Regions from separate parts of the Nonomuraea sp. NPDC001636 genome, predicted to be linked through region 2. Evidence: riboswitches for the same ligand, from Rfam matches in the RefSeq annotation. Region 2 holds a riboswitch; each other region holds the start of a gene.

Region 1 (4,634 bases), on a different contig from region 2:
GCCGATGGTGAAGGCGGACAGGATGCCGGAGGTCGAGCCGGTCGCCGAGTCGTAACCGATCGCGAGCAGGCCCAGGATGAGGCTGACCACGAAGTTCACGACGCCGAGGATGACGCCGTCGATGATCCTCGCGACCAGACGCTGCCACCACTCCGCCAGGGGGGCCGGAGCGCCCGGAGGCTGCACGCCGACGGGCTGACCGTAGGGCTGGCCGTAACCGGGCTGGCCGTAGGGCTGCGACTGCTGCTGCTGGCCGTATGCCTGGCCGTACTGCTGCTGGTCGCCGTACTGCTGGCCGTAACCCTGCTGCTGGTCGCCGTACTGCTGCTGGGCGTAGCCGCCCTGCTGGCCGTACTGGGCGTCCTGGCCGTAGCCCTGCTGCTGGCCGTAGCCCTGCTGGCCGTACTGGGCCTCCTGGCCGTAACCCTGTTGCCCCGAGGCGGCCTGCTGGCCGTAGCCGGGCTGGGCGTACTGCTGGCCCGAGGACTGCGGCTGCTGGCCGTAGCCCTGCTGGCCCGAGGCGGCCTGCTGGCCGTACTGGGCGTCCTGGCCGTAGCCCTGCTGCTGGCCGTAGTCGGGTAGCGACTGCGGCTGCTGCCCGTACTGCGGCTGCTGGCCGTAGCCCTGCTGGCCCGAGGCGGCCTGCTGACCGTACTGGGCCTCCTGGCCGTAACCCTGCTGACCCGGAGCGGCCTGCTGGCCGTAGCCGGGCTGGGCGTACTGCTGGCCGGAGGCGGGCTGCTGGCCGTAACCCTGCTGGCCGTACTGGGCCTCCTGGCCGTAGCCGGGCTGCGTGTACTGCTGGCCCGAGGACTGCGGCTGCTGGCCGTAACCCTGCTGGCCCGAGGCGGCCTGCTGGCCGTACTGGGCCTCCTGGCCGTAGCCGGGCTGCGTGTACTGCTGGCCCGAGGACTGCGGCTGCTGACCGTAGCCCTGCTGCTGGCCGTAGCCCTGCTGACCCGGGGCGGCCTGCTGGCCGTACTGGGGCTGCTGGCCGTAGCCCTGCTGCTGGCCGTACTGCTGCTGTTGCTGGCCGTACTGCTGTTGCTGGCCATAGCCCTGTTGCTGCTGCTGACCGTACGGGGGCTGGCCGAAGGCATCGTCCGCCCGGTAGCCGACCACAGTCACGTCCGGGTCGGGCTCACCGGGCCGACGGCCGTGGTGCTGACCGTACTCGGGGTTCTCGCCGGAATCGTCCTGTGGGTACGGCGGCTGTCCGGTGCTCACCGTGTCACCTCGCTTCGAGTGCGCATGTGGCACGTGTCAGGACACATGCCTGTGCTGCCCAACGTATCGACATAGGTATCAACAATCACCTTTCCAAGTGGTCAAGGTCCGCGTCACCCGATGTCAGATGCAGCAGCATGCGGGTGTTGCCAAGGGTGTTCGGTTTGACGTGTTCCAGATCAAGGAACTCCGCCACACCCTCGTCGTACGAGGCCAGCAACTCGGCGTAGACCTCGGGTGAGACCGGTGTGCCCTGGATGGGGCGGAAACCGTGCCTCGCGAAGAAGTCGACCTCAAAAGTCAGACAGAATACACGCCGCAGCCCCAGATCCTTCGCCTGCCGGACGAGTGCCGAGACGATCCGCCGCCCCACACCCAGCCCCCGGCACGCGGGATCGACGGCCACCGTACGGACCTCGGCGAGGTCCTCCCAGAGCACGTGGAGCGCGCCGCAGCCGACGACCTCCCCGTCCCGCTCGGCCACCCAGAACTCCTGGACGTCCTCGTACAGCGTGACCGTGGCCTTCTCCAGGAGCCGCGGCCCCGCGCCCGCGTAGGTGTCCACGAGACGCCTGATCGCACGCACGTCGGGCGTGCGCGCACGCCTGACCACGACCGCGGTCTCGGGGACTGCCACTTCGGCCACCTGCTCCATGGCTCTCCAGGGTACAGATCTCATTACGGCTCGGCCCTAAATCCCACGTCTCGGGCATCTCATCACATCCCGTGGTCAGGTGAACACGCGCCGACTTGGAGCTTTCCTCCAGACCTCAGCACCCCGAATGCTGGACAAAAGGTGCAGAAGCCCGCTTCCGTACGGCTACCCACGAGATCACCTTGTGACCCTTCAGTTGTGAAACCTCTACAGACTCGGCAGTTCCGGTTGAGCGTGAACCCGGAGTGCATTAGTGTCCAGCGACGATGTTCTCCGCGTAATGCGCGCGGAAAGACACGCCCAATTCCCGCAAGGGAAGCCGGGGAACCAACGGCGGCGAGCACTTGGCGCCACCACTTGGGGTGAATCCGACCATCTCGGTAGGGCTGCTCCGGCCCGAACCCGTCAGCTAACCCGGCCGGCGTCGATGAGAGGAGCTCGGTTGGTGAAGCGGACGTTCGACCGCTCGGGGAGGTCCGGGGGCAGGCACGCCCGCCCCCAGGAGCAGGCCGGGCGCGCACGCCGCCTCGGCGTCATCGGCGTCACCGTCGCCGCGATGCTGTTCGCCGTCCCCGTCGGTTCCGCCGCCGCCGACCCGAAGCCGTCGCTCTCCGAGCTCTCCGACCAGGTGGAGAAGCTGCACGAAGAGATCGAGACGCTGGCCGAGCAGTACAACGAGCAGCGCGAACGGCTGAAGGCCGCCCAGAAGGCCAACGACTCCGCCCAGAAGATCCTGGCCACCAGCGAGTCCGACCTGGCCGCCAAGCGCGCCAGGGCCTCGCTGCTCGCCCAGAACGCCTACATCACCGGCGGCCTGGACAAGGCCCTGGCCTTCGCCCAGTCCGGCGACCCCGAGACCTTCCTCGACCGGGCCGCGACCACGTACGCGCTCGAACAGCAGCAGGGCGAGGAGGTCAACCAGCTCGCCAGGGCCATGGAGGCCGCCGAGCGGGCCAGGGCCGGCGCCAAGACCCGCATCGCCGAGGTCCAGAAGATCGTCACCGATCTGGAGGGCAAGCGCTCGAAGATCACCAAGCTGGTCACCAAGGTCGAGAGCAACCTCTACCGGCGGGCCGTCGGCGAGGCGGGCCGTCCCGGCACCCGGGCCGTACGCGTCAACCTGCCGGTCATCGGCTCCGGCAAGGCCGCCCAGGCCGTCAAGTGGGCCCTGACCCAGCAGCTCAAGCCGTACGTGTGGGGCGCCGAGGGGCCGCGCTCCTACGACTGCTCCGGCCTGGTGATGGCCGCCTACCAGCGTGTGGGCATCTCGCTCCCCCACTACACCGGCGACCAGTGGACGGCCGGCACGCACATCACCAGCCGCGACCAGCTGCGCCCCGGCGACCTGGTGTTCTTCTACACCGACCTGCACCACGTCGGCATCTACATCGGCGGCGGCATGATGGTCCACGCCCCGCGCACGGGTGACGTCGTGCGGGTCGCCCCGATCGGCGGGCGGCCGTTCGCCGGCGGCGTGCGCATCGCGGACTGACCGGCGCCCCACTTCACCCAGCGCCGCTAGATGAGCTGGCGGCGCGCCGCCCATGCCACGGCCTCGATCGCCGTGGCCACGCCGATGCGGTCGCAGATGCCCCTCAGCCTGCGCCGTACGGTCCGTCCGCTGATGTCCAGCCGCCTGCCGACCCGATCGACGGTCACCCCCCTGGCCAGCTCGGCCAGTAACGCCAAATCCGCGTGGCTCAGCTCGACGCCTTCTGTGAGCACATCCACCGGGAGCCCTCCCCCCAACAGCAGAACTCGGACCTTTCAGGCGAAGCAAAGCCGCTCGTCTCGGTGAAGGTAAACGCATCGCGGAAAGGTCGTCAAGCGCCACAATCGGCGCCCTTGACCAGTGCTATTGACATGATCACTTATATGTGACGTACTCCGCATATGTTGGCACGCCGTGGTCCGCTATGAACGGTCCAAACGATCAATTCGGCGGCCCGGTTCCACCTCCGATGAGCGCCACCGACGTGCTGGGTTTTGATCCCTCGGATCCGCAATTTGTGCGCGATCCGTACGTCCGATATCGCGAGCTGCGAGCCGCCGGGCCGATCTTCAGAACGCGCGGCGGGCTGCTCGTCGTGACCACGTACGAGTTGTGCGCGGCCGTGCTGCGCGACCCCGGGTTCGGTCACGGAACGTCCCCGCCGGCGCAGGAAGAGGCAGGTCAGCCCGGCAGGTCGTTCCTGCTCATGGACCCGCCCGAGCACACCCGGTTGCGTGCTCTGGTCAGCCGCGCGTTCACGCCGCGCATGGTGGCCCGCCTCAGGCCGCGGATCGAGGAGATCACCGCCGACCTGATCGGGCGGCTGCCGGAGGAGCCGGAGCTGATTTCCGGCTTCGCGTACCCGCTGCCGGTGATGGTGATCAGCGAGATGCTCGGGGTGCCGCCGGAGGACCACGACCGCTTCCGCGGATGGAGCGAGGCCCTTGCCCGCGGACTTGACCCGATGCTGACAGACGCCCTCATGTCGGAAACGGAGCGTTCCAGGAACGAGTTCCGCGACTACTTCCGCCACCTGATCGCGCGGCGGCGCGAGCGTCCCGGCGAGGACCTCCTGAGCGCCCTCGCACACGTCGAGGAGCTCACCGAGGCCGAGTTGCTGGCGACCTGCGTGCTGCTGCTCGTGGCCGGCCACGAGACCACCGTCAACCTCATCGCGAACGGCGTGCTGAACCTGCTGCGGCACGGCCTGCTGCACCTCGCCGCCGAGCGGCCGAGGGAGGTGGTGGAGGAGGTGCTGCG
Region 2 (4,634 bases):
GCGTCGGGGCGGGCGTCGGGGCGGGCGTCCGGATCGTCCGGGTCGTCGGGGTGGCCCGGGGACTCGGGGGGCTCGTTGGTGCCGGACGGCTCCCGCGGCGTACCGTCGCCGGGGCGGTCTCCGCCGTCGTCCGTGATGGCCACACCGCCGCCGTGCGCCGCCGCGACCGCCGTGCCGGGCTCGTCGGCCCCTCTGGCGACCGCTCCGGCGGGCTCGTCCCCTTCCCGGGGCGGGTCGTTCCGCTCGCTCATCTGCCTCCCCTTCACGCGAGCTGCTCTCGTACGTACTCGCGCCACCGTGCCGCCAGCGTCCCGGCGGTGAGCCCCACGGAGGCGAGCGCCTGATCGACGCCGGCCACGCGGGCATCACGGTAGAGCCGTACCAGGGTCCCGTCACCGAACCGGTCTGCGAGGAAGCGACACGCCATCCAGGCCTCCTGGTACGCCCGCGCGAGCCGTCCGGGATCGGCGGCCGTGGGGGCGAAAGCCGCAGGTCCGGGCAACTCGCTCGGCAGTCGGCCGGCCCGTACGTCGGCGGCCAGTTCGGCGGCGGCCGTCCGGACGGGGAGCCCGGCGTCGCGGTAGGCCACGTAGTCGGCGAACCCCTCGTAGAGCCAGACGGGCAGCCCGTCGGTGCCCGCGGCGACGTGGGTGAGCTCATGGGTGAGGACGACGTCGCGTCCCGTGGGGGTGAGCCGGGCGAACGAGCCGGGCACGACGATCACCCTGGCGCCGTCGGCCACCGCGGCCAGCCCGTCCAGCGGGCCCGTGCCCGCCAGCCCGGCCGCCTCGGCGTCGGAGTCCGGCACGACGACCAGCGCGCGCACCGGCCGGCCGAGCATCGCGGACACCCGCCGTCCGGCGAGGTCGGCGCGGCGGGCCAGATCGGCGAGCACGGCGGGCTCTGCGCGGTGCCCCACGACCACGGACCGCGCGCCGCGGGCCACCTGACCGCCGTCGCTCCACAACCCGCGCGCCCCGGCGGGCAGGACGGCGGCGGGCGGCGCGTCGGCGATCACGAGCACCGCCGTCAACAGCAGCAGGACCGAGAGGAGCAGACGCGGCCCGCGGAGGGACGGACGCACCTGCGAGGACACGGCCCGATGCTAGTAGGCCCACGCCCCTGCCTGCCCCTTCCGCGATACCGGGCCCCGCATGGGCGCCGGGCCTTCACGACGCCGGGCCCTTTCGCCGGACCGGCCTCTGCACGGGACCGGCCACTTCACAGGACCGGCCTCTGCACGGGACCGGGCATGCGACAGGCCCCGGCCCGGACCGGGGAGGGTCCGGGCGGGGCCCGTTGTCACGCGCCGGGACGCACCGCGCCGACGAACGACGACTTCCGCCATCCGCCCAGTTTGTCGATGCGCACCCGTTCGCCGGTCCGCGGCGAATGGACCATCTTGCCGTGGCCGACGTACATGCCGACGTGGCCCAGCCCGTTGAAGAACATCAGGTCGCCCGGCTTGAGATTGCGCCAGGAGACCTTGCGCTTGATGCGGGCGAACTGGCTGCTCGCCACGCGCGGGAGCCGCACCCCGGCCTTCTTCCAGGCGTACTGGACGAGTCCGGAGCAGTCGAACGCACCAGGGCCCGTGGCCCCGTACCGGTACGGGTCGCCGACCTGGTGCTTGGCGACGGCGACGGCCCTGCGGGCCTTCGACGTCTGCCGAGCGGCTCTGGCCGACCTGACGGTCTTCGCCGACTTGGCCGACCTGGCGGTGGCCGCCTTGGCGGTGCTGGACACCGCGGTGAGCCTGGCGGCCGATTCGTTCGCCGTCTGCGCCCCGGCCGGTACGGCATGGAGAACCGCACCTCCGGCCGTCACGGTCATCGTGAGTGCGACGCCCCTCAGGGCAAGACGGGACAGACGGGGGTTATGCAGGGAGGTAGACAGGATTTCTCCTTGTGTCTTCCACGAACGCCTACCGGGTTAGCTGACGGATTCGGGCCTGGAAGTCGCCCTACGGCGCGAAGACGCGCCGATTCACCCCTGATCCCGGGGGATTACGGGATCGTTGGGTCCCCGGCTCCGTGCCTCCTGGCTGCACGGACTCGGCAGGTCGCCGCCCGATGGTGGTGCTGAACGGGGATATCGGCGGCGACCGCTGGATTTTTATTCGGTCCGCATCGGGGGTACCGATGTCGATCCGCGGTGCGCATGGCTTGCTGACCGCGACGCCAGAAACTACGCCGAGGGGTCAAGATTTGGCAAAGGGAGACACGGCCTGTAAAGATCAGATAAAGGTGCAAGTAAAGGGTGAAACCCCTGTTGGAGCTGAGGGTTCCGTTACGGATTTGTGACCCTTCTCACACTTCCCGGCACACCTGATTGTCAGGGCACTTTCGCGCCGTTTGTCCCGTTCGCCCCAGCGGTCATGGGCACGCCGAACCCGCCCGCGATTCGGGCGGGGGCCGGGTCAGGGGCGGATGGCTCCGACGAGCGGACGGCCGTAGTCGGCCAGGCGGACGACCTTGACGACGTCGCCCGTCTGCGGCGCATGGACGATCTTGCCGCCGCCCGCGTAGATGCTGACGTGCCCGAGCCCCTCGCTGAAGATGAGGTCACCCGGCTGGAGGTCCTTGAGGTCCACCTTGCGGCTCGCGCCCCAGGCCCACTGCTGCCACGTCGTACGCGGCAGTGAGACGCCGGCGGCGCGCCAGGCGGCCTGGGTCAGCCCTGAGCAGTCGTAGCCGCGCGGGCCCGTGCCCCCGTAGATGTACGGCTTGCCCACCTGGGCGAAGGCGAAGTTCAGCACGGCCGCCGCGCTGCCCGAGGCGGGACCGGTGTACTTGATGCCGGTGCTGTTGGGGTTGCCCGGGTTGTAGGCCCCCAGCTTGTCCAGGAGCTTCTTCTGCTGGCCGACCAGCTTCAGCACCTCGGCCCGCTCCCGCTGGACGGCGTCCCGCTCCTTGTCGGCGTCGGCGAGCGCGGTCTCGGCGTTGTCGCGCTCGGCCTTGAGCCCCTTGTTCTCGCGGTCGAAGGCGGCCAGCTTCTCCAGCCGCTCGCGCGAGAGCTGCCCGGCCATGGCCAGCCCGGCCAGCAGGTTCTCGGGGTCCTCGACGCCGACCATGCCGGGCAGGGAGGTGACGTCCCCGCCCAGCTTGTACGAGTCCACCGCCACCCTGATGATCTCGGCGCGGAGGTCGGCGACCGTCTGCAGCTTCTGCTTGTAGCGGTCGTTGAGCCTGGTGTAGGCGTCCTTGGCCTTCTTATAGTTCTCGGTCGCCGTGTTGTACCGGTCGACGACCTTGTCGGCCTTGTCGTTCAGCTTCTCCAGCTTGGCCTTGGCCTGTTTGAGAGTGGGCTTGGGATCAGCGAGCGCCGCACCCATCGGGACCGTCATCAGTCCGATCGCGAGACCCGCGGCCACCGTCACCCGGCCAAACCTCACAGCGTCGCCTCCCAGGGATTACACCTGGGGCGAAATAGTACAGAAGTGGCGGGTGGGGTCTTGCCAATAGTGCTAATTCGTAACTTATGCGCGGCCCAACCGGCGCAGCAGCAGACCCGACGGAACCGGTCTGGCACCCATCCGGCGTACGGACTCGGCGACCTCGCGGTCGGAGGAGACGACGGCGATGGCCCGGCCGGGCGGCTCGGCCCGGACGAGCTGGCGGATCAGGTCGTCGGCGATCTCGCCCGGCGCGCTGAACAGCACCCGCACCCCGCGCGGCGCCACCACCTGCACCGGCGCGTTGAGCTCGGCGCCGTCGAAGACCACCGTCACCTCGACCCGGGTCTGGGCGACCAGCCCGCCGAGGCCGGTCATCAGCCGGTTGCGCTGGTCGGCGAGGGTGAGCGTGCCGTAGCCGGTCTTCGTGACGTTGTAGCCGTCGATGATCAGGTGGACCTGCGGCAGCGCCAGGAGCTGGTCGAGGAGCTGCGGGTCGTCGTCGGCCAGGGCCCGCGCGGGCACGCCGCGCACCCCTGGACGCTCGCCGGTGCTGGCCGCGACCGAGTCGGCGGGCCTGCTGATCGTGGTGGGCAGCGCCAGCTCCCTGCGCAGCCCGGCCGAGGCGTCCTGAAGGGCGTCGAGCAGCACCCTGATGCGGGCGTCCTCGATGCTGCGGCCCTCGCGGGCGGCCCGGCGGGAGGCTTCGAGCTGCCTCTCCACGTCGGCCAGGCGCTCGCGCAGGCGGCGCAGCTCGGCCTCGCCCGCGTTGCCGGCGGTGGAGGCGGCGTGCCGGGCGTCGTCGGCGGCCTGTTCCATCTCCTCGGCCCTGCGGGTGGCGGCCTTGGCCCGCTCGCGGGCGTCGTGGAGCTTGCGCCGCAAATCGGAGTTCTCGGCGCGGGCCGCCTTGATCTGCTCGCGCAGCCGGTCGGCCTCCTCCTTGGCGGCGGTCTTCTGGGCGGCCAGCTGCTCGCGCAGCCGCGTCACGGCCTCCTCGCGCTCGGACCCCTCGGCCGCCACGGCGGACTGCTCCAGGTCGGCGCGGGCGGTTTCGATCATCTCCGCCCAGCCGGGGGGCCTGGTGAGATAGGCTGCGGCAGCCACCAGCACGGGGTCGGCGGCGGGCGGCACACTGCCCTCGGCCAGCGCGGCGACCAGCTCGGGCCATCCGGCGGCGACGGACTCGGCGACCAGTTCGCGGAACTTCTTGTCGTTCTCCAGTTGCGCGGCGATCGGCGCG
Region 3 (4,634 bases), on a different contig from region 2:
GCGCGCGTTGTCCGCCGTGACGGGGGCGCCGGCGGCCAGTTCGGTCAGCCGGAGTGCGCCGGCGACCAGCGGGACGACGCTGAGCGCGAGCAGCCCGGCGGGTGCGATCCATCTCATGCCTGAGAGCGTGCCGCCCGCGCCCGTGCCGGGGCATCGCGCGGACGGCCGGTCCTGGTTCGCACCATCGGCGGGCGGTCGGTCGTACTTTCGGCCATCGAGCCGTCGCCTTTCGACCGTTGAGCGTCCGCGCAGGTCACGCCCACACTGGCGGCACATCAGCGGCACGAGGGAGAAAACGATGAAGGCGTACGTCCTGCGCTCGTTCGGCTCGCCCGACCAGCTCGTCCTGACCGACGTCGAGCGGCCCGTGCCGCGCGATGACGAGGTGCTGGTCCGGGTGCGGGCCACGTCCGTGCAGCCCTACGACTGGCACTTCATGCGGGGGGAGCCCTACCTGGCCCGGGTCATGGGCGGCGGGGTCGGGCTGCGCCGGCCGCGCATCGCCGTCCTCGGGGCCGACGTGGCGGGGGAGGTCGAGGCGGCCGGGAAGGACGTCACGCTGTTCCGTCCCGGCGACGAGGTGTACGCGATGTCGCTGGGGGGCGGCTTCGGCGAGTACGTCTGCCTGCGGCAGGGCGAGGTGGCGGCCAAACCGGCGGGCCTGTCGTTCGAGCAGGCGGCGGCGGTGCCGATGGCGGCCAACACCGCGCTGATCGCGCTGCGCGACGAGGGACGCCTCCAGCCGGGCCAGAAGGTGCTGGTCAACGGCGCGTCCGGCGGCGTGGGCACGTTCGCCGTGCAGCTCGCCAAGGCGCTGGGGGCGCACGTCACGGGCGTGTGCAGCGGGCGGAACGCGGACCTGGTGCGCTCGCTCGGCGCGGACGACGTCATCGACCACACCAAGGAGGACTTCGCGGCCTCGGGGCGGCGCTTCGACCTGCTGCTCGACGTGGCGGGCGGCCGCCGGCTGCCGGACTGCCGCCGCGTGCTGACCAGGAAGGGCACGTACGTGCTGGTCGGCGGTCCGGCCGGCCGCTGGGTGCAGCCGGCCGGACGCATGTTCGCCGCGCTCGCGTCGGGGCCCTTCGTCCCGCAGCGGATCGTCAGGGCGGACGTCGTCCGCTGCGGGAGCAACAGGGCGAACCTGCTGACGCTGACCGGGTTGATCGAGCGGGGCGCGGTCACCCCGGTCATCGACCGGACCTTCCCCTTCGGCGAGCTCCCGGCGGCCGTCCGCTACCAGGAGGAGGGGCACGCCCCGGGGAAGGTCGTCGTCACAGGGTCGCGGTGAGCATGGCGGGGGCGGGGGCCTTCTGGAGCTGCTTGTAGTCGGCCCAGCGCTTGACGCCCTTGGGGTCGGGGCGAACCGCGCCGACGAAGGCCTGCCTGCGCCACTGCGACAGGCGTTCCTCCTTCACCACGTCGCCGGTGTGGGGGGAGTGGACCATGTAGCCGGGCTTGGAGATCATGCCGACGTGGCCGAGGCCGCTGAAGAACACCAGGTCGCCTGGCTTGAGGTCGTTCCAGGCGATCTTCCTGGAGAAGGCGCCGTACTGCTCCGCGGCGGTTCTGGGGAGCTCGATGCCGGCGTCCTCGTAGGCCCGGAGCATGAGGCCCGAGCAGTCGTAGCCCCGTTCGCTGGCGCCGCCCCACACGTACGGGGTGCCGCGCTTGTCCATGGCGTATTCGAGGGCGACCTTCCAGGCCGGTTTCGGCACGTGCCGTTCCTGGACCTGTTTCACCTGGGGGCCGGTGAGGGTGATGGAGGGGGTGGGGGCGGCCGGAGCGGCCGGAGCGGCGGGAGCCGCGGGGGCGGCAGGCATGAGACCTGCGGCGCCCGCTGCCACCGCCACAAGGATGGCGATGCTAGACAGGGGACTGTCCTTCCACGTGGCCGACCGGGTTAGCTGACGGGCTCGGGCCTGGAAGTAGCCCTACGGCGGTGCTCCTCGGGGGAGAGGCGCGGCCGATTCGCCCCGGGGGGAAAGATGGGTCCCCGGCTCCACGCAGCGGCTGCGTGGATTAGGCTCGTCGGACTCTAACGAAACGGTCAAAAGGTCGCAATCCCCCCAAAACGGATTGTCCGGTTGTTGAGATGATGTGTTCGTCAGCCGAGACGAGCCGGTAAGGTACCGCCCATGGAGTCGCGTAACATCCGCCTGGCCGTCATCCCCGGGGATGGCATCGGCGCCGAGGTCGTAGCCGAAGGGCTCAAGGTCCTGGAGGCCGTGGGCACGAAGATCGAGCCCACCCACTACGACCTGGGCGCAGCCCGCTACCACCGCACGGGCGAGACCCTGCCCGACGCGGTGCTCGAAGAGCTGCGCGGCTACGACGCGATCCTGCTCGGCGCCGTGGGCGACCCCAGCGTGCCGCCCGGCATCCTGGAGCGCGACCTGCTGCTCAAGCTCCGGTTCGAGTTCGACCACTACGTCAACCTGCGGCCGGTCAAGCTGTTCCCCGGCGTCGAGACCGCGCTGGCCGGCGCCACCGCCGAGCACATTGACATGGTCGTCGTCCGCGAGGGCACCGAGGGCCTCTACGCGGGCACCGGCGGCGTCATGCGCCGCGGCACGCCGCACGAGATCGCCACCCAGGAGTCGCTGAACACCGCCCACGGCGTCGAGCGCGTCGTGCGTTACGCCTTCCAGAAGGCTCAGTCGCGGCCCCGCAAGAAGCTCACGCTCGTCCACAAGACGAACGTGCTCACCTTCGCCGGCGACCTGTGGCAGCGCACGGTCAACCGCGTGGCCGCGGAGTTCCCCGACGTCACCACCGACTACAGCCACATCGACGCGGCCTCGATGTTCTTCGTCACCCAGCCCGAGCGCTTCGACGTGATCGTCACCGACAACCTGTTCGGCGACATCATCACCGACCTCGGCGCCGCGATCGCCGGCGGCATCGGCCTGGCGGCCAGCGGCAACATCAACCCCGAGCGCACCTCGCCGAGCATGTTCGAGCCGGTGCACGGCAGCGCGCCCGACATCGCCGGTCAGGGCAAGGCCGACCCGACCGCCACCATCCTGTCCGTGGGCATGCTCCTCGACCACCTCGGCCTGCACGCCGAGGCCGCCAAGGTCGAGCAGGCCGTGGCCGCCGACATCGCCGAGCGGGTGACCGGCCGCGCCGGCCGCACGACCAGCGAGATCGGCGACGCCATCGCCGCGCGAGTAGCCGGCTAGGACCGCCTAGCCCCGCACGCGCCTGGCGGTCCGGACACGGACTGCCAGGCGCTTTTCGCGTTCTTCGGGATTGAACCCCCCAAGTGCCTCTTGCCATCCCAAATCGCGAGACACTAGGAAGTACGAATACTGCTCGCGGGCAGTAGCTACCAGAATCAGCTTTCGAGTCGCAGATTCGTAGAGAGAAGGACCGTCGTCATGACCATCGCTCAGAAGCTCAGCTTCGACGTGCAGCATTCCGACCACGCTCGCACCGCGGCCGAGCGGGAGCAGGTACTGGCGAACCCCGGGTTCGGGCAGGTCTTCACCGACCACATGATCTCGATCGACTACACCGACGGCGAGGGCTGGCACGACGCCAGGCTCATGCCGTACGGGCCGCTCTCGCTCGACCCCGCGACCTCGGTCTTCCACTATGCGCAGGAGCTGTTCGAGGGCCTGAAGGCGTACCGGCAGATCTCCGGCTCGATCGCGACCTTCCGGCCGTACGCGAACGCCGCCCGCTTCAACCGCTCGGCCGAGCGCATGGCCATGCCCGAACTGCCGGAGGAGGCGTTCGTGGAGTCGCTGGAGCTGCTGGTCTCGGCCGACAAGGAGTGGGTGCCGACCACCGAGGGCCACAGCCTCTACCTGCGCCCGTTCATGTTCGCCACGCAGGCCGGGCTCGGCGTCAACTACCCGTCGAAGACCTACAAGTACATGGTGATCGCCTCGCCGGCGGCCTCGTACTTCAGCGGCGGCATCAAGCCCGTCTCGGTCTGGCTGTCCACCGAGTACACGCGCGCCGCGCCCGGCGGCACCGGCTTCGCCAAGTGCGGCGGCAACTACGCCGCCGCCTTCGTCGCCCAGCGCCAGGCCGTCGACAACGGCTGCGACCAGGTCGTCTGGCTCGACGCCCACAAGCACGAGTACGTCGAGGAGATGGGCGGGATGAACCTGTTCTTCGTCTTCGGCAACAAGCTCGTCACCCCGGCGCTCACCGGCACACTGCTGCCCGGCATCACCCGGGAGTCGATCCTGGAGATGGCCGGCGACCTCGGCCTGGAGACCGAGGAGCGGCTGATCTCGGTGGACGAGTGGGAGTCCGCCTGCGCCTCCGGCGAGCTGACCGAGGTGTTCGCCTGCGGCACCGCCGCCGTGGTCACGCCGGTGGGCTCGGTCAGGGGCGACGACCGCTCCTGGACCATCGCCGACGGCACCCCCGGCCCGGTGACGATGCGGGTGCGCGAGGAGCTCGTCGGCATCCAGTACGGCGCCCGTCCCGACACCCGCAACTGGATCCACAAGATCGGCTAGACCCGCGCGGACGGCCGGCGTTCAGGCGCCGGCCTCCGTCAGGGCCGCGGTGTCGACGTGGAGGTTCCACGGGTCGGGCAGGAACACCGGCTCGCCCAGGGAGACGACGTTCTCGCTGCGGTAACGCGGCCCGCCCGGCCCGCCGAACAGCGT

Evidence for each region. A riboswitch is a leader RNA that binds a small molecule or an ion and turns the genes downstream of it on or off. The one in region 2 is predicted to bind cyclic di-AMP.
Region 1: it holds a riboswitch for cyclic di-AMP, as region 2 does, so the genes downstream of both, ABT158_RS28845 (C40 family peptidase) here and ABT158_RS14740 (C40 family peptidase) in region 2, are expected to answer to the same signal.
Region 3: it holds a riboswitch for cyclic di-AMP, as region 2 does, so the genes downstream of both, ABT158_RS08905 (C40 family peptidase) here and ABT158_RS14740 (C40 family peptidase) in region 2, are expected to answer to the same signal.

The regions. Positions count from the first base shown of each region.
Region 1 covers NZ_JBEOZT010000017.1:74,393-79,026, reverse strand. The annotation lists gene ABT158_RS28855 (RDD family protein) at 1-1,227, opposite strand, end outside; gene ABT158_RS28850 (amino-acid N-acetyltransferase) at 1,313-1,882, opposite strand; cyclic di-AMP (ydaO/yuaA leader) riboswitch at 2,170-2,321, shown strand; gene ABT158_RS28845 (C40 family peptidase) at 2,328-3,374, shown strand; gene ABT158_RS28840 (helix-turn-helix domain-containing protein) at 3,401-3,613, opposite strand; gene ABT158_RS28835 (cytochrome P450) at 3,892-4,634, shown strand, end outside.
Region 2 covers NZ_JBEOZT010000006.1:134,374-139,007, forward strand. The annotation lists gene ABT158_RS14730 (M48 family metallopeptidase) at 1-251, opposite strand, end outside; gene ABT158_RS14735 (gluzincin family metallopeptidase) at 263-1,096, opposite strand; gene ABT158_RS14740 (C40 family peptidase) at 1,303-1,746, opposite strand; cyclic di-AMP (ydaO/yuaA leader) riboswitch at 1,907-2,070, opposite strand; gene ABT158_RS14745 (hypothetical protein) at 2,073-2,303, shown strand; gene ABT158_RS14750 (C40 family peptidase) at 2,420-3,346, opposite strand; gene ABT158_RS14755 (NYN domain-containing protein) at 3,479-4,634, opposite strand, start outside.
Region 3 covers NZ_JBEOZT010000003.1:382,608-387,241, reverse strand. The annotation lists gene ABT158_RS08915 (DUF2306 domain-containing protein) at 1-117, opposite strand, end outside; gene ABT158_RS08910 (NAD(P)-dependent alcohol dehydrogenase) at 299-1,291, shown strand; gene ABT158_RS08905 (C40 family peptidase) at 1,275-1,847, opposite strand; cyclic di-AMP (ydaO/yuaA leader) riboswitch at 1,878-2,039, opposite strand; gene ABT158_RS08900 (3-isopropylmalate dehydrogenase) at 2,139-3,185, shown strand; gene ABT158_RS08895 (branched-chain amino acid aminotransferase) at 3,384-4,481, shown strand; gene ABT158_RS08890 (Uma2 family endonuclease) at 4,503-4,634, opposite strand, start outside.